3 regions of the Inquilinus sp. NPDC058860 genome follow, and region 2 is predicted to be linked to each of the others. Evidence: predicted binding sites of a transcription regulator. Region 2 holds the regulator's gene; each other region holds the start of a gene.
The links. The regulator LexA, encoded in region 2, represses DNA repair genes until DNA is damaged. The targets are predictions, from matches to a motif close to ATGTTCTANTTTGGTTC.

Region 1: ACFW16_RS04055 (ImuA family protein) is a predicted target of LexA. The motif match lies at 5,052-5,068, and genes of this name have one in related genera.
Region 3: uvrA (excinuclease ABC subunit UvrA) is a predicted target of LexA. The motif match lies at 3,459-3,475, and genes of this name have one in related genera.

What each region holds. Positions count from the first base shown of each region.
Region 1 covers NZ_JBHYMS010000004.1:44,272-52,095, forward strand. The annotation lists gene ACFW16_RS04045 (error-prone DNA polymerase) at 1-2,668, opposite strand, end outside; gene ACFW16_RS04050 (DNA polymerase Y family protein) at 2,820-4,373, opposite strand; gene ACFW16_RS04055 (ImuA family protein) at 4,288-5,040, opposite strand; gene ACFW16_RS04060 (YciI family protein) at 5,247-5,621, opposite strand; gene ACFW16_RS04065 (DUF5818 domain-containing protein) at 5,691-6,116, opposite strand; gene ACFW16_RS04070 (NAD-glutamate dehydrogenase) at 6,446-7,824, shown strand, end outside.
Region 2 covers NZ_JBHYMS010000019.1:32,598-40,421, reverse strand. The annotation lists gene glp (gephyrin-like molybdotransferase Glp) at 1-1,055, shown strand, start outside; gene lexA (transcriptional repressor LexA) at 1,186-1,914, shown strand; gene ACFW16_RS15365 (PQQ-dependent sugar dehydrogenase) at 2,037-3,278, shown strand; gene ACFW16_RS15360 (LacI family DNA-binding transcriptional regulator) at 3,307-4,323, shown strand; gene ACFW16_RS15355 (TetR/AcrR family transcriptional regulator) at 4,320-4,940, opposite strand; gene ACFW16_RS15350 (NIPSNAP family protein) at 5,025-5,735, shown strand; gene ACFW16_RS15345 (Gfo/Idh/MocA family protein) at 5,816-6,943, opposite strand; gene ACFW16_RS15340 (phytanoyl-CoA dioxygenase family protein) at 7,059-7,824, shown strand, end outside.
Region 3 covers NZ_JBHYMS010000007.1:89,319-97,142, reverse strand. The annotation lists gene ACFW16_RS07035 (hypothetical protein) at 27-428, opposite strand; gene uvrA (excinuclease ABC subunit UvrA) at 450-3,299, opposite strand; gene ACFW16_RS07025 (EndoU domain-containing protein) at 3,558-4,106, shown strand; gene ACFW16_RS07020 (hypothetical protein) at 4,116-4,475, shown strand; gene ssb (single-stranded DNA-binding protein) at 4,562-5,113, shown strand; gene ACFW16_RS07010 (aspartate/glutamate racemase family protein) at 5,140-5,799, shown strand; gene ACFW16_RS07005 (ABC transporter ATP-binding protein) at 5,809-6,780, opposite strand; gene ACFW16_RS07000 (ABC transporter ATP-binding protein) at 6,777-7,805, opposite strand; gene ACFW16_RS06995 (ABC transporter permease) at 7,802-7,824, opposite strand, start outside.

The DNA.
Region 1 (7,824 bases), on a different contig from region 2:
GGGCGGCGAACAGCGGCAGGGCCTCGCCCGCCACCCCGGAGACCGCCCACAGCCCCTGCTGCCGGTCGAGGCCCATCGAGCCGAAGGCGGCGGCCTCGGCCAGCCGGTTCAGGGCGCGGGCGGAGACGCCGGCGCGGCGGGCGAGGTCGGCCGGCGAGGCGTAGCCGGCGCCGCGCCGTTCCATGACCCTCTTGCCCTCCTCCTCGTTCAGCCCCTTCACCAGGCGCAGGCCCAGGCGTACGGCATGGTCGCGGCCGCCGGTGGGTTCCAGGGTGCAGTCCCAGTCGCTGCGGTTGACGTCGACCGGACGGATCTCGACGCCGTGCTCGCGCGCGTCGCGCACCAGCTGGGCCGGGGCGTAGAAGCCCATGGGCTGCGAGTTGATCAGGGCGCAGCAGAACACCTCGGGGTGGTGGTGCTTCACCCAGGCGCTCTCATAGACCAGCAGCGCGAAGGAGGCGGCATGCGCCTCGGGGAAGCCGTAGCTGCCGAAGCCCTTGATCTGGTTGAAGCAGCGCTCGGCGAAGTCGCGCTCGTAGCCGTTGGCGATCATGCCGTCGATGAAGCGCCGCTCGTACTGGTGGATCGTGCCCTCGTTGCGGAAGGTGGCCATGGCCCGGCGCAGCCGGTCGGATTCGCCGGGCGTGAACCCCGCCGCGACGCTGGCCAGCTTCATGCCCTGCTCCTGGAACAGCGGCACGCCCAGCGTCTTCTCCAGGACGCCGCGGATCTCCGGCTTGGGGTAGGTCACCGGCTCGATCCCGTCGCGGCGCCGCAGATAAGGGTGCACCATGTCGCCCTGGATCGGCCCCGGCCGGACGATCGCGACCTCGATCACCAGATCGTAGAATGTCTTCGGCTTCAGCCGCGGCAGCATCGACTGCTGGGCCCGGGATTCGACCTGGAACACGCCGATCGAATCGGCGCGGCTCAGCATCTCGTAGACCTCGGGATCCTCGCGCGGCGTCATGCCGAGGGTCAGCGGCTCCGGGTACCGCTCCGGATAATGCTTGTTCATCAGGTCGAAGCCGCGCTTCAGGGCGGTGAGCATGCCCAGCGCCAGCACATCGACCTTCAGCATGCCGACGGCGTCGAGGTCGTCCTTGTCCCAGCAGATGACGGTGCGGTCGTCCATCGCCGCGTTCTCGATCGGCACCATCTCGTCCAGCCGCCGTCGGGCGAAGACGAAGCCGCCGGTGTGCTGGCTGAGATGGCGGGGAAAGCCCATCAGCTCGACCGCGAGCTCCAGCGCCAGGCGCAGCCGGGGATCGGCCGGGTCCAGCCCGGCCTCGCGCACCTGGCCCTCGTCCAGCCCGGTCATGCTCCAGCCCCAGACGGAGCCGGACAGAGCGCCGATCATGTCCTCCGACAGGCCCATCGCCTTGCCGACGTCGCGCACCGCGCCGCGGGTGCGGTAGCAGATCACGGTCGCGGTCAGGGCGGTGCGGTGGCGGCCGAACTTCTCGTAGATGTGCTGGATCACCTCCTCGCGCCGCTCGTGCTCGAAATCGACGTCGATGTCGGGCGGCTCGTGGCGTTCCTCGCTGACGAAGCGTTCGAACAGCAGGTCCATCCGCACCGGGTCGATGGCGGTGATGCCGAGGCAGTAGCAGACGACGCTGTTGGCCGCCGAGCCGCGGCCCTGGTTCAGGATGCCGATCTTCTCCTGGCTGGCGAAGGCGACGATGTCGGCCACGGTCAGGAAGAAGGGGGCATAGTCGCGCCGGCCGATCAGGTCGAGCTCGCGGTCGATCTGGGCCTGGACCTTCTCGGGCACGCCGCCGGGATAGCGCCGCGCCGCGCCCTCCCGGGTCAGCTGCTCCAGCCGCTCCTGCGCCGAGACGCCGTCCGGGGCGATCTCCTCGGGATACTCGTAGCCCAGCTCGTCCAGGCTGAAGCGGCAGCGTTCGGCGATCTCGACCGTCCGCTCCAGCGCCTCGGGGTGGTCGCGGAACAGCCGCGCCATCTCGCCGGGCGACTTCAGGTGCCGCTCGGCATTGGCCTCCAGCCGCCAGCCGGCGTCGTCGATGGTGCAGTGCTCGCGGATGCAGGTGACCACGTCCTGCAGCCGCCGCCGCTCCGGCACGTGGTACAGCACGTCGTTGGTGGCGACCAGCGGCACCCGCACCCGCCGCGCCAGCTCGGCCAGATCGGCCAGGCGGCGGGCATCGTCGCCGCGGTAGCGGTGGCTGGCGGCGAGGAACAGGCGCTTCGGTGTCTCGGCCCGCAGCCGGGCCAGATGGTCGGCGAAGGCGTCGTCGATCCGGTCCGGCGGCAATGCCACCAGGATCTGCCCGTCCAGCCAGGGCGGCAGGTCGGCGGAGGCAAGGTCGCACTGCCCCTTCTTCGCCCGCCGGTTGCCGATGGTCAGCAGCCGGCACAGCCGGCCGTAGGCCGCACGGTCGGTCGGATAGCACAACAGGCTCGGCGCGTCGGCCAGGTCCAGCCGGCAGCCGACGATGTAGGGGATGCGGCAGGCCTTCTGCCGGTCCTCGTCGCGGTTGGCGATGACATGGCCGCGGACGATCCCGGCCAGGGTGTTGCGGTCGGTCACGGCGATGGCGGACAGGCCCAGCAGGATCGCCGTCTCCACCAGCTCCTCCGGATGCGACCCGCCGCGCAGGAAGGAGAAGTTGGTGGTGACCTGCAGCTCGGCATAGGCGGTCATGGGGCCGCCGGCAGCGCAACCCACCGCTCTCTTCTGTCATCGCCGGGCTTGACCCGGCGATCCAGGGGCCACCCAGAGCGGCTCCTGCCGCCCTGGATGCCCGGGTCAAGCCCGGGCATGACAACAAAGGAACGGGACGAAACCGTCGCCATCAGTCGAACATCCCGTGCAGGAACCAGCGCGGCGGGCGGCCCGGCAGGTAGGGGCCGGCGCGGTAGACCCAGAAGCGGCGGCCGGTCTCGTCCTCCACCCGGTAGTAATCACGGATCATGTCCGGCTCGGTCCGGTCCTGCGGCCGGGCCTGGCGCCACCATTCATAGGCGATGCGCTCCGGCCCGTCGGCGCGGCGCACGCGGTGCGTGGCGCCGGCCCAGCGGAAGCTGCTCGGCGGGTCGTCCGGCACCTGGGCGATGGCCTCGATCGGCTCCGGCCGGCGCAGCAGGCGCAAGGGCCGCACCCAGCCGGGCGGCCAGGGCCCGGCGGGCCGCCCCGGCCTGCCCTGGTCCGGCGCCAGCGGCGGGCGGGGGGCGACGCAGCGCTCGGGCAGGTGGCTCTCGACCGCGGCCGGGCGCCAGATCCGGTCGAAGCCGATGCGGTTGCCGACGATGTCGACGAAGCCGGCCAGATCGTCGATCCCGGCGCTTTCGCCTTCCAGCGTGCTCAAGCCCGACTGGCGGCCGGCCACCGGCGCGACGCGGTCGGCGCGCAAGGTCGCCACCTCGACACCGAAGCCGGGATCGACCCGGTCCAGCCGGTCGGCCAGAAGGCGCCCGACCCGGGCCGGGTCGCGCACCGGCAGCGCGGTGCGGATGGCGACGGTCTGGCAGCGGCCGTCGACCCGGTGGAAGGCGGCCGTGAACTGCGCCGCGCCCATCATCCGCGCCTCCAGCCGGGCGCAGAGATCGGCGGCCAGGGCGGCCAGGGCGCGCTGCAGGTCCTCCGGCGTGCCGATCGGCTCGGCGAAGGCCAGGCGGGCGAACCAGGGTGTCGGCGGCCGGCGGAAGCCGACCGTCTCCTCCGCCCGGGCCAGCGCCTGGTCCAGCCGCAGCAGCGGCCCGGCGCCGAAGCGGCGGGCCAGGCCGGCGCGCGGCGCCGCCAAGAGCTCGCCGATCCGGGTCAGGCCGATCCGCCGCAGCGCCGCGACCTCGTCCTCGTCCAGCCGCAGTGCCGCCATGGGCAGCGGGGCCAGGGCCTCGCGCTCGGCCCCGTCCGGCAGGATCCGCCGCTCGGCCTTGTCGTGATGCGCCAGCGCCCAGGCGGCGCCGAAGCTGCCGGCGACGGCGATGCGTGCCGGCAGGCCCCGGTGCTGCAGCCGCCCGGCGAGGTCGGCCACCAGCCCATCCTCGCCGCCCCAGAGATGGGCGCAGCCGGTGATGTCGAGCCACAGCCCGTCGGGCGGGCAGGGGGCCGCGGCGGGGCTGTAGCGGCCGGCCCAGCGCACCAGCCGGGCCAGCGCCCGGGCATCGGCGGCATGGTCGGCCGGGACCAGGGCCAGCGCCGGCAGCACGGCGCGGGCATCGGTCGCCTTCTGCCCGGGCCTGATGCCGGCGGCCCAGCCGCGGTCGTCCACCGCCACCACCTGGCGCCGCTGCTCGACGGTCTCGACGATCGCGACCGGCTCAGCCGGCCAGGCGTCGGGGGGCGTGGTCAGCCGCAGCCGCGTGATCGGCCAGTTCGGCAACCACAGCGAGACGATCCGTCCCATCCTCGGTCTCCACGATCCAGCGGCCGGGCCGGCCGCCGCGGCTGTGGGTCAGGGCCAGCTCCCAGCGCGCCGGCCCGACCCAGGCGGCGGTGCCGCCGCTCGGCGCCGGGGCCACGGCCCAGCGCGTCACCGCGGCGCTAGCGCTCGCCCGGACGATGCCGTCCCGCCCGGCCCGCGGCGCGACCGGGCGGCGCTGCAGCAGGAAGGCGGTGGTGCCGTGCGCCTCACAGGCCAGCTGCAGCCGGCGCTCGGCCAGCAGCTCGGCCCGCGTCGCCTCGGCCAGCACGGCGCCGAATCCGCGGGTGCGCAAAGCCTCCTCCGCCACCGCCAGCACCCCTGTCTCGTCGCGCGGCCGGACCAGGACCAGCCGGTCGGGATCCAGCCCCAGCGCGGCCAGGGCCGGCGGGTACAAATCGTCGGCCACGGCGCACCACAGCACCGGCCCGCGCCGCTGCAGCCGGGCCAGGATGCGCGCGGCGAAGCCGGTGGCCGGCGCCCCGGCGGGGTCACCGCCGGCGCCGGCGACCCGGTGCAGCCGGCCGAGCGGCAGCCCGCCGCGCGGCAGGCGGCCGTCGATCGGAGGCAAAGCGAGCGGCAGGACTCCCGGATCCTCGACGGCGGATCCGTATCGGTTCAGGCGCTCGCGCAGGGCGGCGAGGGCGGACATGGCAAGGCACGATGTTCCATATTTGTTCTAATATGAATCCACCACGCCGCCGGAGAGTCAAGCCGCGCGAGTCCGGGCCTCCCTCACACTCCCTTCGCGTGGCCAGGGCTCGACGACGCGGCCATCGCGGACGCGCATCGGCTTGATCTGGAAGCGATCGCCGATTCGGACATGGCGGTGATCTGCGCTGCCGGCCCCGAGGCCGGTCAGCCCCCGCGGATCCCAGGCAGGAACAGCCGGATCGGCCGGATCTCGTAGCCGCCGGCGCCCGGATTGGCCTGGGCCAGGTCCCGGGCGATGGCCACCGCCTCGTCCCGCGATTCGCAGTCGACCAGGTAGAAGCCGAGCATCTGCTCCTTGGTCTCGGCATAGGGGCCGTCGATCACCAGGGGCTGCTGCTGGCCCTTCATCAGCGTGGTCGCGTCGGCGGTGAAGGCCAGCCGCGCGGCGGGGCCGAGCTTGCCTTCCGCGGCGAGGCGCTTGTGGACGACGTCGAGCCGGGCCATGACGGCGTCGTCCTCCGCCTGGGTCCAGGCGCCGACGGCTTCTTCCGAGTTGTAGCAGAGAATGGCGTAGAGCATCCGGGCCTCCCTTCCCGTGTCCGGGCGGGAGTATGCCCGGAAATCTCTACGCCGCCAGCCCGGCCGTGCTCAGGGCGTCGGCTGCACCACCACGGCGCCGGGGGCCACGGTCACGGCCGTGCCGCCGGCCGCCGGCAGATAGGCGCTGGTCATGACGTCGACCTTGTCGGCGCGGATCGTCTCCAGCGTCTGGCACAGCGACCATTTCGCGGTCGGGCCGGAGACGGTGACGCGATCGCCGATCCGGACCGGGACGGGCTTGCCCTGGATCGACACCTCGCTGCCGTCGTCGCGGCGCAGCACGGTGCAGGGCCGGCCGACCTGGAGCGTGCCGGTGTAGACGACGCTGATGCCGTCATGCCACTGGGTCGACACTTGCGGGAAATCGTAGGGCGGGATCTGCACCTGCTGCTGGGAGGTCTGGCAGGCGCCCAGCAGGGTCGCCGCGGCGAATGCGATGAAGAGGGCCGGCGAGGGGCGATGACGGGTCGACAACACGCGCTCTCTTTCTCGTTCTGGCGGCGGAATCATTTCTTCCAATACAGTTTCTTCCATACAGGTGAAGCGGGGCCGCCGTCCAGCCGGCGTTACAAGCGAACGTTCCGGACCAAAGTCGGGTTATTTCAGACCGGATTGCGGAGACTTTGTGATCCGGGATGTCCTAAGCCCCGGAATTGTCTGATGAAATCGCCCGAGAATGCCGTCGAACCGTCACGGTTCGGCGGTTTCCTTTTACCCGGGTTGATTGTATGCCCTTGGGGCCCTGATGCGGCCCAACACGGTTTCGAGAGGGGCCGGGCCGCACGCTCTCTGGAGTCTGCAGGATGTCGAAGGCCGACCAGCACAAGGCCGAAATCGTCGATGGCGTCGTCGCCCTGGCCAAGCAGCGGCTCGACCCGGCGAAGGGAGGAATGGCCGAGCGGTTCACCCGCCTGTACTTCCGCAACGTGCCGCCGCACGACGTGCTGCGCGAGGGCACGGACACCCTCTACAGCGTCGCCCTCGGACTGCTGCAGTTCGGCGGCGAGCGCCGCAAGGGCGAGGTCAAGATCCGGATCTTCAACCCGGTCTATGACGACTATGGCTGGCGCAGCCCGCACACCGTGGTCGAGATCATCAACGACGACATGCCGTTCCTGGTCGATTCGGTGACCGCGGCCATGTCCGAGCTCGGCCTGACCGTGCATCTGGTGGTGCATCCGATCGTCGCCGTCAGCCGCGACGCCCAGGGCCGTCTGAGCGACGTGCAGGACCCGGCCGCGGCGCCGGAAGGCACGCCTGCGGAAAGCTTCATGCATGTCCAGATCGACGAGCGCACCGACCAGGCGACGCTCGACCGGATCGCGGCGACGCTGCGGGCCGTGCTGGCCGATGTCCGCGCCGCGGTCGAGGACTGGAGCGCGATGCGGCAGCGGATCCGCGCCGTGCTCGAGGAGCTGGACCACGAGGCGCTGCCGGTCGACCCCGGCGAGACGCGCGAGATCATCGCCTTCCTGGAATGGCTCGAGGACGACCATTTCACGTTCCTGGGCTATCGCCGCTACGACTTCGCCCGCACCGAGGACGGGCTGGAGATCGCGATCGTGCCGGACAGCGGCCTGGGCATCCTGCGCCAGGCCGAGGTCTCGGTGTTCGACGGCGCCCGCCGCTACGACCGGATGTCGGAAGAGGCGCAGTCGATGCTGCGCAGCACCGCGCCGCTGACCGTCACCAAGGCCAGCCTGAAGGCGACGGTGCACCGGCCGGTGCATCTCGACGTCTTCACCGTCAAGATCTTCGACGAGGCCGGCGAGGTGGTGGGCGACCACATGTTCGTCGGCCTGTTCACCTCGGTCGCCTACAGCCGCAGCGCCCGCGACATCCCCTATCTGCGGACCAAGGTCAGCCGCACCCTGGCGCGCGCCGGGATGGACCCGCGCAGCCATGACGGCAAGGCGCTGGGCCACATCCTCGACACCTATCCGCGCGACGAGCTGTTCCAGATCTCCGAGGAGCAGCTGCTCGACATCGGCATGGGCGTCCTGCACCTGCAGGAGCGGCAGCGGACGGCGCTGTTCGTGCGCCGCGACCCGTTCGGGCGCTTCGTCTCCTGCCTCGTCTACGTGCCGCGCGACCGCTACAACACCGACCTGCGCCACCGCATCCAGAAGATCCTGCAGAAGGCGTATGGCGGCCCGGTCACGGCCTTCACCACGCAGATGAC
Region 2 (7,824 bases):
CCGCCATGGACGGCTGGGCGGTGCGGGCCGCCGATGTCGCCGCCGTGCCGGCGACGCTGCGGCGGATCGGCGAGGTTCCGGCCGGCGGTCGCTTCGAGGGCTCGGTCGATCCCGGACAATGCGTCCGCATCTTCACCGGCGCGCCGCTGCCGGACGGCGCCGACGCCGTGGTGCTGCAGGAGGACACCGACGCCGAGGGCGACCGGGTCACGGTGCGCGAGGGCGTCGCCGCCGGCCGCCATGTGCGCAAGGCCGGCCTCGACTTCCGCGCCGGCGAGGTGCTGCTGCAGCCCGGCCGGCGCCTGACCGCGCGCGACATCGGCATCGCCGCCTCGGCCAACCATCCCTGGCTGCGGGTGCGACGCCGGCCGCGCGTGGCGGTGCTGGCGACCGGCGACGAGATCGTGCTGCCGGGCGAGGCGCTGGGCCCCAGCCAGATCGTCAGCTCCAACACCCATGCCCTGGCCGCCCTGATCCGCAGCTGCGGCGGCGAGCCGGTCGATCTCGGCATCGCCCGCGACAATGCCGACTCGCTGGCGACGCTGGCGGCCGGCGCCCATGGCGCCGACCTGATCGTCACCACCGGCGGCGCCTCGGTCGGCGAGCACGACCTGATCCGCTCGGTGCTGGGCGAGCGCGGCCTGGCGCTCGACTTCTGGAAGATCGCGATGCGGCCGGGCAAGCCGCTGATCTTCGGCCGGCTTGGCGACACGCCGCTGCTCGGCCTGCCCGGCAACCCGGTATCGACCATGGTCTGCGGCTGGCTGTTCCTGCGCCCGGCGGTCTGGGCCCTGCAGGGGGCCGAGGCGCCGGAGAACCGCGTCACTGCGACGCTGGGCCGCGACCTGCCGGCCAATGACGGGCGCGAGGATTATCTGCGGGCGCGGATCGAACGCACGGATTCCGGTTATGTCGCCACTCCGTTCCCGACCCAGGACAGCTCGATGCTGTCGCTGCTGGCCGCGGCCGACGGGCTGGTGATCCGCCCTCCCCGCGCCCCGGCTGCGGCGCGCGGCGGCGCCGTGGAGGCGGTGCTGTTCGGCGACGGGATCTGACGCGCCGATCGTTACAAGGAAGTAAAGAACCGACGGTGCCACAGTTAGGCGCTTGTGTTTTTGTTTTGTTCCTCCTAATGTTCTCTCCAGGGATTCGGCCGCGCCGCGGCCTCTGCGAACGGAGGATGCCTTGCTGACGCGAAAGCAACAGGAGTTGTTGTTGTTCGTTCACCGCCGCCTGGAGGCGGACGGCGTCAGTCCATCCTTCGACGAGATGAAGGATGCCCTGGCCCTGAAGTCGAAATCGGGCATCCATCGACTGATCACCGGCCTCGAGGAACGCGGTTTTATTCGGCGGCTGCCGCATCGGGCGAGGGCGCTGGAGGTGCTGCGACTGCCGGACTGCCTGAAGTCGGACGCGCCGGCGACGGCCCCGGCCGAGGACGACAATGTCGTTCCCTTCCGGCCGGTGCGGTCCGATGCCGCCCTGCCCGGCCGCAAGCTGGAACGCGCCGATCTCGCCGGCCCCGAGCACGGCGTGCGCCTGCCGCTCTATGGCCGGATCGCCGCCGGCATGCCGATCGAGGCGCTGCGCGACCATTCCAATTATGCCGAGGTGCCGGTCTCGCTGCTCGGCCCGGGCGAGCACTACGCCCTGGAAGTCGCCGGCGACAGCATGGTCGAGGCCGGGATCCTGGACGGTGACACCGTCATCATCAAACGTTGCGACGCGGCCGATCCCGGCATCATCGTGGTCGCCCTGGTCGACGACAACGAGGTGACGCTGAAACGGCTGCGCAAGAAGGGCGCCTCGGTCGGGCTGGAGGCCGCCAACCCAGCCTATGAGACCCGCTACTTGCCCTCCGATCGCGTCCGCATCCAGGGGCGTCTGGTCGGGCTGCTGCGGACCTATTCGTAAGATCAGGCGACGACCGACCCGACGGGCCGCTGCAGGCTGCCCGCGGGCGCAGTCCGGACTTGCCGGATAGTGCTTTGTCCGGTCCTCTGTGCAGCGTTCCGCAACGCACCGGACGTCCGTGCATGATTCCGCGCCGATCGCTGCTTCGCCTGCTGGCACTCGCCCTGCCCTGTGTCGGCATCTTCGCCGGCGTTCCGGCACAGGCCGCCGGCATCTACCGCACCTCCGGCGACTGCGACGGCTTTCCGAAGGTCTCGCTTCGCACCCCCGACGGGCTCTGCGTCGGCCTCGTCGCGTCCAGGCTCGGCTTCACGCGCGGCGTGGCCGTGATCGGGGACGACATCTACGTCGCCGACATGGGCAGCTGGGAGAAGGGACGAGGCCGGCTGCTGCGCCTCCCCGAGGGCGGGCGCGGGGCGCCGCAGGTGCTGCTGACCAGGCTGGACCGGCCGAACGGCCTGGTGCCGACGGCGGACGGGACGCTGCTGCTCGGCCTGGCCGGCCGGGTCGTGTCCGTCGACCCGAAGGCAGAGCAGCCGGCCGCCGCGCTGCGCGACGTGGTGACCGGCCTGCCGAACGATGGCCGCCATCCCCTCGCCGCACTGGCCCTGGCGTCGGACGGCGCCCTCTTCGTCAATGTCGGTTCCGCGACCGATCACTGCGAGCGCGCCGACGATTCGGCCCCGGATCCCGCCAAGCCCTGCCCGGAGACCGGGGGCACGCCGCCGCGCGGCAGCGTCCTGCGCGTGGCGGCCGACGCCCTTCCCGCGGATGCCCGCACGCTCGCCCCTTTCGCCCGCGGGCTGCGCAACAGCATGGCGCTCGCGGTGCTGCCGAACGGCACGCCGCTGGCCCTGGTGAATGCGCGGGACGCCATCGACCAGGCCGATCCCGGCCTGTCCGACGAGGCGCTGCCGCATGATTTCTACACCGTGCTTCGCGAGAACGCCGATTACGGTTGGCCCTATTGCTACGATGACCGCAAGCCCAGCCCCGAATACCCGCATTTCGACTGCAGCCGGGTCGAGGTGCCGACCCTGCTGCTGCCGCCGCATGCCGCGCCCCTCGGCATGCTCGTCTATCGCGGATCGGCGCTGCCGGGCCTCGAGGGCCGGGTGCTGATGACCTATCACGGCTATCGCGACACCGGGCACCGGGTCGTGGCGCTGGCGATCGACGATCGGGGCCTTCCACAGGGCGAGCCGCAGCCGCTCGTCTCGGGCTGGGACGCCGCCAAGGGCGTGAGGCCGCAGGGCGCGCCGCTCGGCTTGGCCGAGCTGGCGGATGGCAGCGTCCTGATCAGCGAGGACCACAACGGGACGCTGCTGCGCCTCGCCCGCGCCCGGCCGGCCGCGTCGCCTTGATCGGGCGCGGACTCGAGGGCGGCGGGCCATGAGCGGCCGGACCCGGCATCGGGCCGGCGGCGCCGAACGGGTCACGGCGCAGCAGGTCGCCGAGGCGGCCGGCGTGTCGATCTCGGCCGTTTCCCGCACCTTCACCAAGGACGCCAGCGTCTCGCCCCGGATGCGGGCCCGCGTGCTGGCCGCCGCCGAGGCGCTGGGCTATCGCCCCAACCAGCTGGCGCGCAGCCTGATGACCGGCCGGACCGAGCTGGTCGGGCTGGTCTCGAGCCATTTCGCCAATCCCGCCTTCATGGACGTGTTCGACCTGTTCACGCGGGAGCTGCAGCGCCGCGGGCTGCGGCCGCTGATCGCCAACCTGTCGGAGGACGGCGGCGCCGGCTCCGCCCTCGACATGATGCTACAATACAGCGTCGACGCGGTGCTGATCGCCACCTCCGCGCCGCCGGAGGGCTTTGCCGAGTCCTGCGCCCGCGCCGGGCTGCCGGTGGTGCATGTGTTCGGCCGGGCGGAGGCGTCGGTGCCGGTGGTGACGGTCGACAATGTCGCGGGCGGACGCCTGGTCGCCGAGGCGATGCTGGCGCGCGGCCTGCGGCAGCTGGCCTTCCTGGGCGGAGCCGCGGCCGATTCGTCGTCGATCGACCGCGCCGCGGGCTTCGCCCAGGGGCTGACAGCGGCAGGCCTGCGGCCCCTGGCCGTGGAGTTCGCCGGCGACTATTCGCATGAGCACGGCCGCCGCGGCCTGCACGCCTTGCTCGACCGGTACCGGCCGCAGGCGGTGTTCTGCGGCGACGACATTCTCGCGCTCGGCGCCCTCGACGCCTGCCGCGAACGCGGTCTGGCCGTGCCAAAGGACATCGGCATCGTCGGCTTCGACGACATGACGCTGGCCGCCTGGCCCGGCTATCGCCTGACCACTGTCCGCCAGCCGATGGCCGAGATGGTGCGCCACGCCATCGGCCAGATCGCCGCCCGGCTCGCCGATTCCAACCACCGGATCGAAGGCCGGCTGTTCGACATCGCCCTGGTCGAGCGCGACAGCCTCTAGGCGCCGGTTCTCAACCCTTCCAGATACCGCATCAGCTGTCGCGCGCAGGCTTCCAGCGGCGCGGCGTCCTGCTGCGCCTTGGCCTGGGCCATCGCCCCGGAATAGGCGGCGACGATGAAGGCGGCGAGGTCGTCGGCATCCGCCAGGGCCAGCCGGCCGGCCGCCTGGTCGGCGCGCAGCCGCGCGGCAAGCGCCGCCCGCCAGGCCGCGAACACCGCATCCATCGCCGCGCGGAACTCCGGATCGGCCAGGGACAGCTCCAGCGCCAGGTTGTTCAGCGGACAGCCGGAGACGGCGCCGCGCCGCCGCAGCCCCGCGGCGATCCGGCCGAACACGCCGGCGATGCCGTCGATCGCGTCCGGCGCCGTGCGGACCGGCTCGATCCAGGTCTCCTCCACCTCGCCCGCCACCCGGTCGCGGATGACGGCGAGGCCGAGCGCCTTCTTGGTCGGAAAGTGGTGATACAGCGCCCCGCCGGTCACCCCGGCCTCGCGCATCAGCTCGTGCATGCCGGTGCCCTGGTAGCCACGGGACTGGAACGCCTCCGCCGCCACGTCCAGCAGGCGCCGGCGCGTGCCCTCGGGGTCGTAGCTGCGCTTCTGCCTGCCGTCGGTCATGCGCCCACCGTAGCAGATTGACTCAACCGGACAATCAGTCTGTTCTGAAACCGGACAACCGGTCTGTTTGACGGAGGGGCGATCATGAACGGGACCTTCAGCCCGATCGTGGAGTTGCGACGATACACGCTGCATCCGGGGCAGCGGGACGTGCTGATCACGCTGTTCGACCGCGAGTTCGTCGAGACGCAGGAGGCGGCCGGGATGGATGTGATCGGCCAGTTCCGCGACCTCGATGCGCCCGACCATTTCGTCTGGCTGCGCGGCTTCCCGAACCTGCGGTCGCGGACGGAGTCACTGCGTGCCTTCTATGGCGGACCGGTGTGGCAGGCGCATCGCAGCGCCGCCAATGCCGCCATGATCGATTCGGACGACGTGCTGCTGCTGCGGCCGGCGCGTCCACAGTCCGGCTTCCTGCTCGGCCGCGACCGCCCTGCCCCGGGCAGCGATGCGGGCTCGGACGGACTCATCGTGGCTACGACCTGGCACCTTCGGCCGGAGGCGGAGGCCGGGTTTCCGAAGGTGTTCGATGCCGTTCTGATCCCCATGCTGCGCGATGCCGGCATGCCGGTCCTGGCCAGCTTCGTCAGCGAGCACGGCGAGAACGGCTTCCCGGCCCTGCCGGTGCGCGAGGACGCCCGCGCCTTCGTCTGGTTCTCCCGCGTCCCGGACCGGGCTGCCTATGAGCGCCATGGCCTCGTCCCCGGCCTCGCCGAGGCGCTGCGGCCGCATCTGGACCGGCCGCCGCAGGTCGCGCTGCTGTCGCCGACCGCGCGGTCGCGGCTGAGGCCGTAGGTTGGGTTCGCGCATGCGAACCCAACATCGCGCAGCCCGAGCCATTGTTGGGTTCGCGTGCTGCGAACCCAACCTACGCCTTATATCTCCGAGATCCGCACCCACGTCCGCTCGCGGGCCGAGCGCAGGGCGGCGGCGGTCACGCGGTCGACCTCCCAGCCGTCGCGGAAGGTCGGCCAGACCGGGCGGCCGGTGGCCACCGCCTCCAGGAAGTCGCGCGCCTCGATCGCGATCTGCTCGTTGTAGCCGGTGCCGTGGCCGACGCCCTGGTTGAAGGCCAGGTAGTCGGGATGCGCCGGCCCGGTCAGCAGCCGCTGGAAGCCCTGGCGCGCCGCCGGCCGCGCGGCGTCGTACAGCCACAGCTCGTTCTGGTTCTCCTGGTCGAAGGCCAGGGCGCCCCTGGTGCCGGTGATGCGGTAGGTGTAGCCCATCTTCCGGCCGGCGGCGACGCGGCTGAAGCTGAGAGATCCCGTGGCGCCGTTGGCGAAGCGCAGCAGCATCTGGCCCTGGTCGTCGTTCTCCACCCGCTCCTCGCCCTCGGGCCCCGGGCGTGTCGCCCGGACGATATTCAGGTCGGCGACCAGCGAGTCGATCGGCCCGACCAGGCGCAGGCAGGCGTTGACGATGTGCGGGGCGACGTCGCCCAGCGCCCCGGCCTCGGTGCCGGTGGCGATCCGGGTGCGCCAGGAGGCCGGCGCCCGCGGGTCGTGCAGATAGTCCTCGACATGCTCGGCGGTGACCTGGACCACCTCGCCGATCTCGCCGGACTCGATGATCTGCTTCGCCAGCTGGCTGGCCGGGGTGCGGATGTAGTTGAAGCCGACCATGGTGGCGACGCCCGCGGCGTCCGCCGCTTCCACCATCGCCTTGGATTCGGCCGGATCGCAGCCCAGCGGCTTCTCGCAGAACACCGGCTTGCCCAGGCGCAGCGCCTCGGTCGCCATGGCCAGATGGGTGCGCGGCGGGGTGGCGATGATCACCGCGTCGACCGCCGGGTCGGCCACCAGCGCCCGCCAGTCCGCGGTCGACCGGTTCCAGCCCCAGGCTTTGGCATGGGCGGCGGCGCCCTCCTCCGTCGTGCTGCAGATCATCTCGCAGACCGGGACCAGCGGCGGCTGGAACGCCGTTCGCACCAGCTGCAGGCCGATGCTGTGGGCCTTGCCCATGTAGCCGGCCCCGATCAGCCCGATGCGGAGCGTTCCCGTCATTCGCGTCCTCCCTGGTCCACGTGATCCTACCTCGCGGAACTCTACCGGTCCCGATCCGATTTGCAAGCGCTTGCAAATCGGATTACGCTACGGCATCCGACAGGGGAGGAACGGCATGAAGACCTACACACCGGACACGCTCGACCCGGCCGCGATCGTGGCGGAGCTGCTGGACGGCCCCGGCGCGGTGCTGCTGCGCGGCCTGTTCACGCCGGCCGAGATCGCCGAGGCGCGGGCGGTGGTGATGCGCGAATCCGAGGGTACTGCCCCCAAGGTCACGCATTTCCAGGGCGCGGCCGAGCAGGAGGGCAAGATCGCCCTGCAGCGCCGGGTGTGGAACCTGCTGGCCAAGGGCGAGGTGTTCTCGCGCATGGCGGCGCATCCGGCGCTGATGGCGGTGATGCGCGCCTTCCTGGGCAGCGAGTTCATCATGGGATCGATCGCGGCCAACCGCATCCTGCCCGGCGGCCCGGGCCAGGAGCCGCATATCGACTACCCCTACTGGGACCTGCACAAGCCGGAATCGCATCCGGTGCGAATCAACGCCGCCTTCCCGCTGAACGCCCAGGCGACCATCCTGCTGGACCCCTTCACCGAGGAGACCGGCGCCACCGCCTATGTACCGGGGACGCAGAAGGAATTGCGCTACCCGGCCGAGCGCGACCGCTTCCACGAGCGCTGCGCCCGCATGCTGGGCGAACCGGGCGATACCGTGGTGTTCTTCGGCGCGGTCTGGCACTGCGCCATGCCGAACCGGTCGCGGCAGGACCGCTCGGCGATCCTGATCCAGTACCTGCCGAAATTCGTGAAGCCGATGGAGGACATGCCGGCCGCCCTGCCCCGCGCCTTCGTCGAGCAGGCCAGCCCCGACCTGCGCCAGC
Region 3 (7,824 bases), on a different contig from region 2:
GCATTCACAGGGCCCGATCACGACACTCATCGGTTGTCGCGACCGGCCCGGATCAGATCCGCGGATTCACCTTGGATACGGCCTGCCGTCGCCGCGCGAAGTGGTCCGGCTCGCTCGCGAAAGTTCTGGGTATCACGACGATCTGTCTCGTCTCTGAACCGTGGCCATCGGTTGTAGCCAACCTTCGGATCGTTTGCATGCAACTCACGGATAAAGCGAACTTCTTCAGCACTGACTACGGAATCAGAGGCTGTGTCGGACTCCCATAGTATCTGTCGCGTTATCGTGAAGGTCTTGCGTGCCTCCGGAGGAAAGTCGCGTTCGAGCAATTCCGGATTCGGACTGCCGAAATAGGTTATGGAGTTGGTCAAATCCTTGCCGACATAGATTTTCCAATTCGGATACGTGATTCTGTAAATCACCTTCATGAACCGATCCCCTGCAATCTCCTACGCCCGCTGCTTCTGCCGGGCCTGCTGCAGATAGGGCGCCAGGTACTGGCCGGTATAGCTGCGCTTGGCGCGCACCACATCCTCCGGCGTGCCGGCGGCGATGATCTCGCCGCCGCCGTCGCCGCCCTCGGGGCCCAGGTCGACGATCCAGTCGGCGGTCTTGATCACCTCGAGATTGTGCTCGATCACGATCACCGTGTTGCCCTGGTCGACCAGCTCGTGCAGCACCTCCAGGAGCTTGCGCACATCGTCGAAATGCAGGCCCGTGGTCGGCTCGTCCAGGATGTAGACGGTCTTGCCGGTGGCCCGGCGCGACAGCTCCTTTGCCAGCTTCACCCGCTGCGCCTCGCCGCCCGAGAGCGTGGTCGCGGCCTGGCCGATCTTGACGTAGTCGAGGCCGACCCGGTGCAGCGTCTCCATCTTGTCGCGGATCGAGGGCACGGCGCGGAAGAACTCCGCCCCTTCCTCGACCGTCATCTCCAGCACCTCGGCGATCGATTTGTCGCGGTACAGCACCTCCAGCGTCTCGCGGTTGTAGCGATGGCCCTTGCAGACGTCGCACTGGACGTAGACGTCGGGCAGGAAGTGCATCTCGATCTTGATGACGCCGTCGCCCTGGCAGGCCTCGCAACGGCCGCCCTTGACGTTGAAGGAGAAGCGGCCGGGCCCGTAGCCGCGGGCCTTCGCCTCCGGCAGCCCGGCGAACCAGTCGCGGATCGGGGTGAAGGCGCCGGTGTAGGTGGCCGGGTTCGACCGCGGCGTGCGGCCGATCGGCGACTGGTCGATGTCGATGATCTTGTCGAGGAACTGGATGCCCTCGATCGCATCGTGCGGCCCCGGGTGCTCATGCGCCCCCATCAGCTGCCGGGCCAGCGCCTTGTACAGGGTCTCGATCACCAGGGTCGACTTGCCGCCGCCGGACACGCCGGTGACGCAGGTGAAGGTGCCCAGCGGCACCTCCATGGTGACATTTTTGAGGTTGTTGCCGCGGGCGCCGACCACCTTCAGCACCTGGCCCTTGTGGCCGGGGCGGCGAGTCACCGGCACCTCGATGCGCTTGACGCCGGTCAGGTACTGCGCGGTGATGCTGTCGGGCGCCCGCAACACCTCCTCGGGCGTGCCATGCGCCACCACCACGCCGCCATGCACGCCGGCGCCGGGCCCCATGTCGACCAGGTAGTCGGCGGCACGGATCGCGTCCTCGTCATGCTCGACCACCAGCACGGTGTTGCCGAGGTCGCGCAGCCGCTTCAGCGTGCCCAGCAGCCGCTCGTTGTCGCGCTGGTGCAGGCCGATCGACGGCTCGTCCAGCACGTAGAGCACGCCGGTCAGGCCGGAACCGATCTGCGACGCCAGGCGGATGCGCTGGCTCTCGCCGCCCGACAGCGAGCCCGAGCCGCGCGCGAGGGTGAGATAGGTGAGGCCGACGGCGCTGAGAAACGTCAGCCGCTCGTTGATCTCCTTCAGGATGCGGTAGGCGATCTCCTGGTCCTTGACCGACAGCTTGGCGTTCAGCGCCGCGAACCACTGCCCGGCCTCGGCGATCGACTTCTCCGCCACCTGGCTGACATGCAGCCCGTCGATCTTCACCGCCAGCGCCTCGGGCTTCAGCCGGGCGCCGCCGCAGGTCTCGCAGGGCCGGGTGCCCTGGTACTTGGCCAGCTCCTCCCGCGTCCAGGCGCTGTCGGTCTCGCGGTAGCGCCGCTCCATGTTCGGGATCAGCCCTTCGAAGGGCTTCTCGGTCTTGTAGGTGCGCAGCCCGTCGTCGTAGCGGAAGGTGATCGAGTCCTTGCCGGAGCCGTACAGGATGGTGTTGCGCACCGCCTCCGGCAGGTCGCGCCAGGGCGTGGTGGTGCTGACGCCGTAATGGGCGGCGATCGCCTCCAGCGTCTGATGGTAGTATTTCGAGGACGACCCCTCCCACGGCGCCACCGCGCCCTTGGCCAGGGTCCGGCCCTCGTCCGGCACCACCAGCTCCGGGTCGAACACCAGCTTGGCGCCCAGGCCGTCGCAGGCCGGGCAGGCGCCGTGCGGGCTGTTGAAGGAGAACAGCCGCGGCTCGATCTCCGGGATGGTGAAGCCGGAGACCGGGCAGGCGAATTTCGACGAGAACAGCGTGCGGTCGCCGCTGTCGGCGTTCTCGGCGATGGCCAGGCCCTCGGCCAGGCCCAGCGCGGTCTCGATCGAATCGGCCAGGCGGTTGCCCAGGTCGTCACGCACCACCAGCCGGTCGACCACCACCTCGATGTCGTGCTTCAGCTTCTTGTTCAGCGCCGGCACGTCCTCGATCTCGTACAGGGTGCCGTCGACCTTGACCCGCTGGAAGCCGCGGGCCCGCAGCTCCTGCAGCTCCTTCCTGTACTCGCCCTTGCGGCCGCGCACGATCGGGGCCAGCAGGTACAGGCGGGTGCCGTCGCCCATCGCCATCACCCGGTCGACCATCTGGCTGACCGTCTGGCTCTCGATCGGCAGGCCGGTGGCCGGGGAATAGGGCACGCCGATGCGGGCGAACAGCAGCCGCATGTAGTCGTAGATCTCGGTCACCGTGCCGACGGTCGACCGCGGGTTGCGGCTGGTCGTCTTCTGCTCGATCGAGATCGCCGGCGACAGGCCTTCGATCGAATCGACGTCCGGCTTCTGCATCAGCTCGAGGAACTGGCGGGCATAGGCCGACAGGCTCTCGACGTAGCGGCGCTGGCCCTCGGCATAGATGGTGTCGAAGGCGAGGGAGGACTTGCCGGAGCCGCTGAGGCCGGTGATCACGATCAGCTGGTCGCGCGGCAGATCGACATCGACATTCTTCAGATTGTGCTCGCGCGCGCCGCGGACGCTGATGGACTTGTGCATCGCCAGATCACTCATGCGGGAAGGGCGTCCCCGGAGTCCGGGCACGCCGACGTGCAATATGGGGCGGGCGAAGCCCGAAAGCGACTCCGGCCCGGCTGTCGGATCGCTGCAGAGGCTGCGGCCGCGCTCCGGACCGCAGCGAGTCCGACGGCGGAACTCGAACATATCGGGAACGTTGCGGTCAAGCGGAAAGCGGGATAGGATGCCTGTCCACAGCCTTCCAGGGGCAGAATCCCGAGGCCTTCGGTGCGAGATTCCATGATCCGTCGGGTCTGCTGGGTTGTGCTTCTGCTGCTGTCGTGGGCCGGCGACTCGATGGCCGCGACGCTGGACTGCGGCGACCCCGGCAAGCGGCTGTGGAGCCGCAGCGACCCCCAGGTCAATCTCAGCCACATCTTCTGCGGCGAGATCGGGCGCAGCGGAGACCCGAAAGGGTTCCATTCGCGCGCCGCCGGGCTGCCGACCGGCACGGTCGACCGGGTGGAGGAAACCGCCCATCGCGGCGACGAGGTCTATGACGCGACCGTGATCTTCAGCAACGGCCGGCGCAAGCGGTCGACCTTCTATCCCGACGACTGCTCGGCCGAGGCGGTCCTGCGCTCGATTCTCTACGCCTGGCGCAACCAGACCGGCGAGCATCCGGCCTGGGGCGTGCTCGGGCCCTCTGCACCGAACGGGGCCGCACCGGACGGGGGGAGCCAGGGCGACGGCTATTGCCGCGACGATCGCGGCCGGCCGTTCGAGATCAGGATCGGCACGATCCGGCGCCGCGGCCAGGATGCGGTCAACACCGCGTTCCCGAACTGAGAGGCCGGGATGAAACGGAAGCAGAGCACGATCGAGGTCACCCGCGACGCTACAGGCCGGCCCCGCGTCGTGCCCGGCACCGCGGCGCCGATCCTGGCCGACTTCCTCGAAACCGACCTGCGCGGCGATGCCGCCTGGACGGCCCGGGTGGCCGGGCGCCTGGGCGAGGCCGGGGAGGGCGGAGAGCCGATCACCGGCAATCTCTATGCGCTGGAGATCCGCGGCGCCCAGTCGGTGCTGCGCAACATCCACGACACCAAGGTGCCGGCGCTGGTGCTGCCGACCCGGGATCTGGCGGCGGCGGTCGGCGCCTGGCTGGCGGCACTGCGCAAGCCCGGACGCGCGCCGCGGCCGCGCCGCAAGGAATGAGCCTGGCGGGGGCTCGAACGTGATTGGAATCGGCGGACCATCCGTCTAGGGTCCGCCCCTGATTGGTATAGCGTGAGGTCTGGATCATGGCTGGCAGCGTCAACAAGGTCATTCTCATCGGCAATCTCGGCCGCGATCCGGAGATCCGGTCCTTCCAGAACGGCGGGCGCGTGGCGAATTTCTCGGTCGCGACGTCGGAGAACTGGAAGGACCGCAACACCGGCGAGCGCAAGGAGCGCACCGAATGGCATCGCGTCGCGGTGTTCAACGACGCGCTGGTCGGGGTGGTCGAGCGGTTCCTGAAGAAGGGCTCGAAGGTCTATATCGAAGGCCAGCTCGAGACCCGGAAATTCAACGACCAGAGCGGCGCTGAGCGCACCATCACCGAGGTGGTGCTGCGCCCGTTCCGGGGTGAGCTGACCATGCTCGACGGCCGCGAGGGCGGCGGCGGTGGCGGCGGGGGTGGCGGCTTCGAGGACGAGGGCGGTTCGGGCGGCGGCTACGGTGGTGGCGGCTATGGCGGCGGCGGCCGGTCCTCGGGTGGCGGATCGTCCGGGGGCGGCTCCTCCGGTGGCGGGTCGTCGGGCGGCGGCCGCGGCCCGATGGCGGACGATCTCGACGACGAGATCCCGTTCTGACGCCATCGACAGCTGACGACCGCGGGATGCGGGGCCCGGCGCCGCGCATCCTGCTGATCAACCCCAACACCAGCCACGCCACCACCGCGATGATGGTGGCGCTCGCCCAGGCCGAGGCCGGCGATCGCATGGCGGTCGAAGGCACGACCGCCGCGTCCGGCGTGCCGATGATCCTCGACGAGGCCGCGCTCGCCGCCTCGGCGGACCAGGTCGTCGCGATCGGCACCCGGGCCGCCGGAGCGGCCGGGATGATCGTGGCGGCGTTCGGCGATCCCGGGCTGGACACGCTGCGCGGCAGCGTGACGGTTCCGGTGGTCGGCCTCTGCGAGGCGGGGATGCTCGAGGCCGCGGCCGGCGGGCGCCGCTTCGGCGTGGCGACCACGACCCCGGGCCTCGCCGCCGCGATCGATGCCAAGGCCCGGGCCCTGGGGTTGGGCCCGCTCTACACCGGCATCCGCCTGACGCCCGGCGACCCGGCCGCGCTGGTCGCCGATCCGCAACGGCTGGAACAGGCCCTGGCCGATGCGGTCGTCCTGGCGATCGAGCGGGACGGGGCCGAGGCGGTGGTGATCGGCGGCGGCCCGCTCGGCCGCGCCGCCGGCGCCCTGGAGCGGCGCTTCGCGGTCCCGGTCATCGGCCCGGTTCCCGCCGCCGTCCGCCGCCTGGCCCGGCTACTGGAGAGATAGGGCTGCCGCTCAGGCGGTGAGCCGCACGCAGCGGGCCCAATGTCCCGGTGCCAGGTCGACCGGCGCGGGCTCCGCGGCGGCGCAGGTGTCGGCGAAGCGCTGGCAGCGCGGCCCGAAGGCGCAGCCCGGCGGCGGGGCGCTGAGGTCCGGCGGGGCGCCCGGGATCGCGTCCAGCCGCCCGCCCTTTGCCAAAGCATGATTGGTCCGGGTGGCCAGCAGGCCCCGGGTGTAGGGGTGCGCCGCCTCGCGGATCACCGCGGCGCAGGGCCCGGTCTCGACGATGCGGCCGGCATACATCACCGCGATCCGGTCGGCGACCTCGACCGCCACGCCGATGTCGTGGGTGACGAAGAGGATGGCGAGGCCGAAGTCGCGCTGCAGCTCGCGCAGCAGCAGCAGGACCTGGATCTGCACCGTGGCGTCGAGCGCGGTGGTCGGCTCGTCCGCCAGCAGCACCTTGGGCCGGCAGGCCAGGGCCAGGGCGATCATGGCGCGCTGGCGCATGCCGCCCGACATCTCGTGCGGATAGTTGTCCAGCCGGCGCTCCGGCGAGGGGATGCGCACGCGCTCGAACAGCTCCAGCGCCCGGCGGCGTCCCTCGGCGCGGGAGACGTGCTCGTGCCGGACCACCGCCTCGGCGATCTGGTCGCCGATCCGGTACACCGGGTCGAAGGCCAGGCCGGGGTCCTGGAACACCATCGAGGCGACGCGGCCGCGATAGGCGGACAGCTCGGCCGCCGACAGGGCGAGGACGTCGCGCCCGTCCACGGCGACCGTGCCGCCGATGCGCGCGGTCTTCGGATGCAGACGCAGCAGCGTCCGCAGGGTCACGCTCTTGCCCGAGCCGGACTCGCCGAGCAGGGCGACGGTCTCGCCCGGGGCCAGGCTGAGATCGACCCCGGCGACCGCCCGCACGTTTCCGCCGCCGGCGGCGAAATCCACGGTCAGGTCCTTGACGTCGACGATGGGCGTTGCGGTCATGCGGCGGCGCTTTGCGGATGGCCGGAGGCTGGATCGGCGAGGTGGCAGGCCGCCCGATGCGCGCTGCCGACTGCGTGCAGTTCCGGCTCGATCCGGGAGCAGGGGGCGGCGGCGGCGCGGCAGCGGGGGTGGAAGCGGCAGCCGGGTGGCGGGTCGATGGGGTTCGGCGGGTCGCCGGACAGCGGCGCCTCCTCGGTGCGCCGGTCCGGATCCATCGACGGCATCGAGGCCAGCAGCGCCGCGGTATAGGGGTGGCGCGGCGCGTCGAAGATCGCCTCCGCCGCGCCGACCTCGGCGACCTTGCCGAGATACATCACCATCACCCGGTCGCAGATCAGGCGGACCGTGTGCAGGTCGTGCGAGATGAACATGTAGGTCAGGCCGAACTCGTCCTTCAGGTCGAGCAGCAGGTTCAGCACCTGCGCCTCGACCGATTTGTCGAGCGCCGACACCGCCTCGTCGAGGATCAGCAGGCGGGGGTTCAGCGCCAGCGCCCGGGCGATGTTGACGCGCTGCCGCTGGCCGCCGGACAGCTCGTGCGGGTAGCGCCCGGCGAAACGGGCCGGGTCGATGCCGACCCGGTGCAGCAGGTCCAGGGCCTGGGCACGCGCCGCCCGGGCGCCCACGCCCTGGATGCGGGGGCCGAAGGCAATGGTGTCGAGCGCGGTCAGCCGCGGGTTGAGCGAGGCGTAGCTGTCCTGGAACACCATCTGCGCCTGCCGGCGGAAGGCGGCGACGCCCAGCGCCGCCGACCCGACCTCCTCGCCGTCGAACAGGATGGCGCCGGCGTCGGGCCGGATGATCCGCATGATCAGCCGCGCCGTGGTCGACTTGCCGCAGCCCGACTCCCCGACGACGCCCAGCGTCTCGCCCTTGGCGATGTCGAAATCGATCCCGTCGACCGCGCGCACCACGGGGCCGCCCTTGCTCAGGAAGCCCGGCTTGCGGCCGAAATGCTTCACCAGGCCGCGGACGGAGAGCAGTGGCGTCCCCGACCCGCCACGGTCGCGCGGATCCGTGCTCACGACTTCACCTCCATGGCCG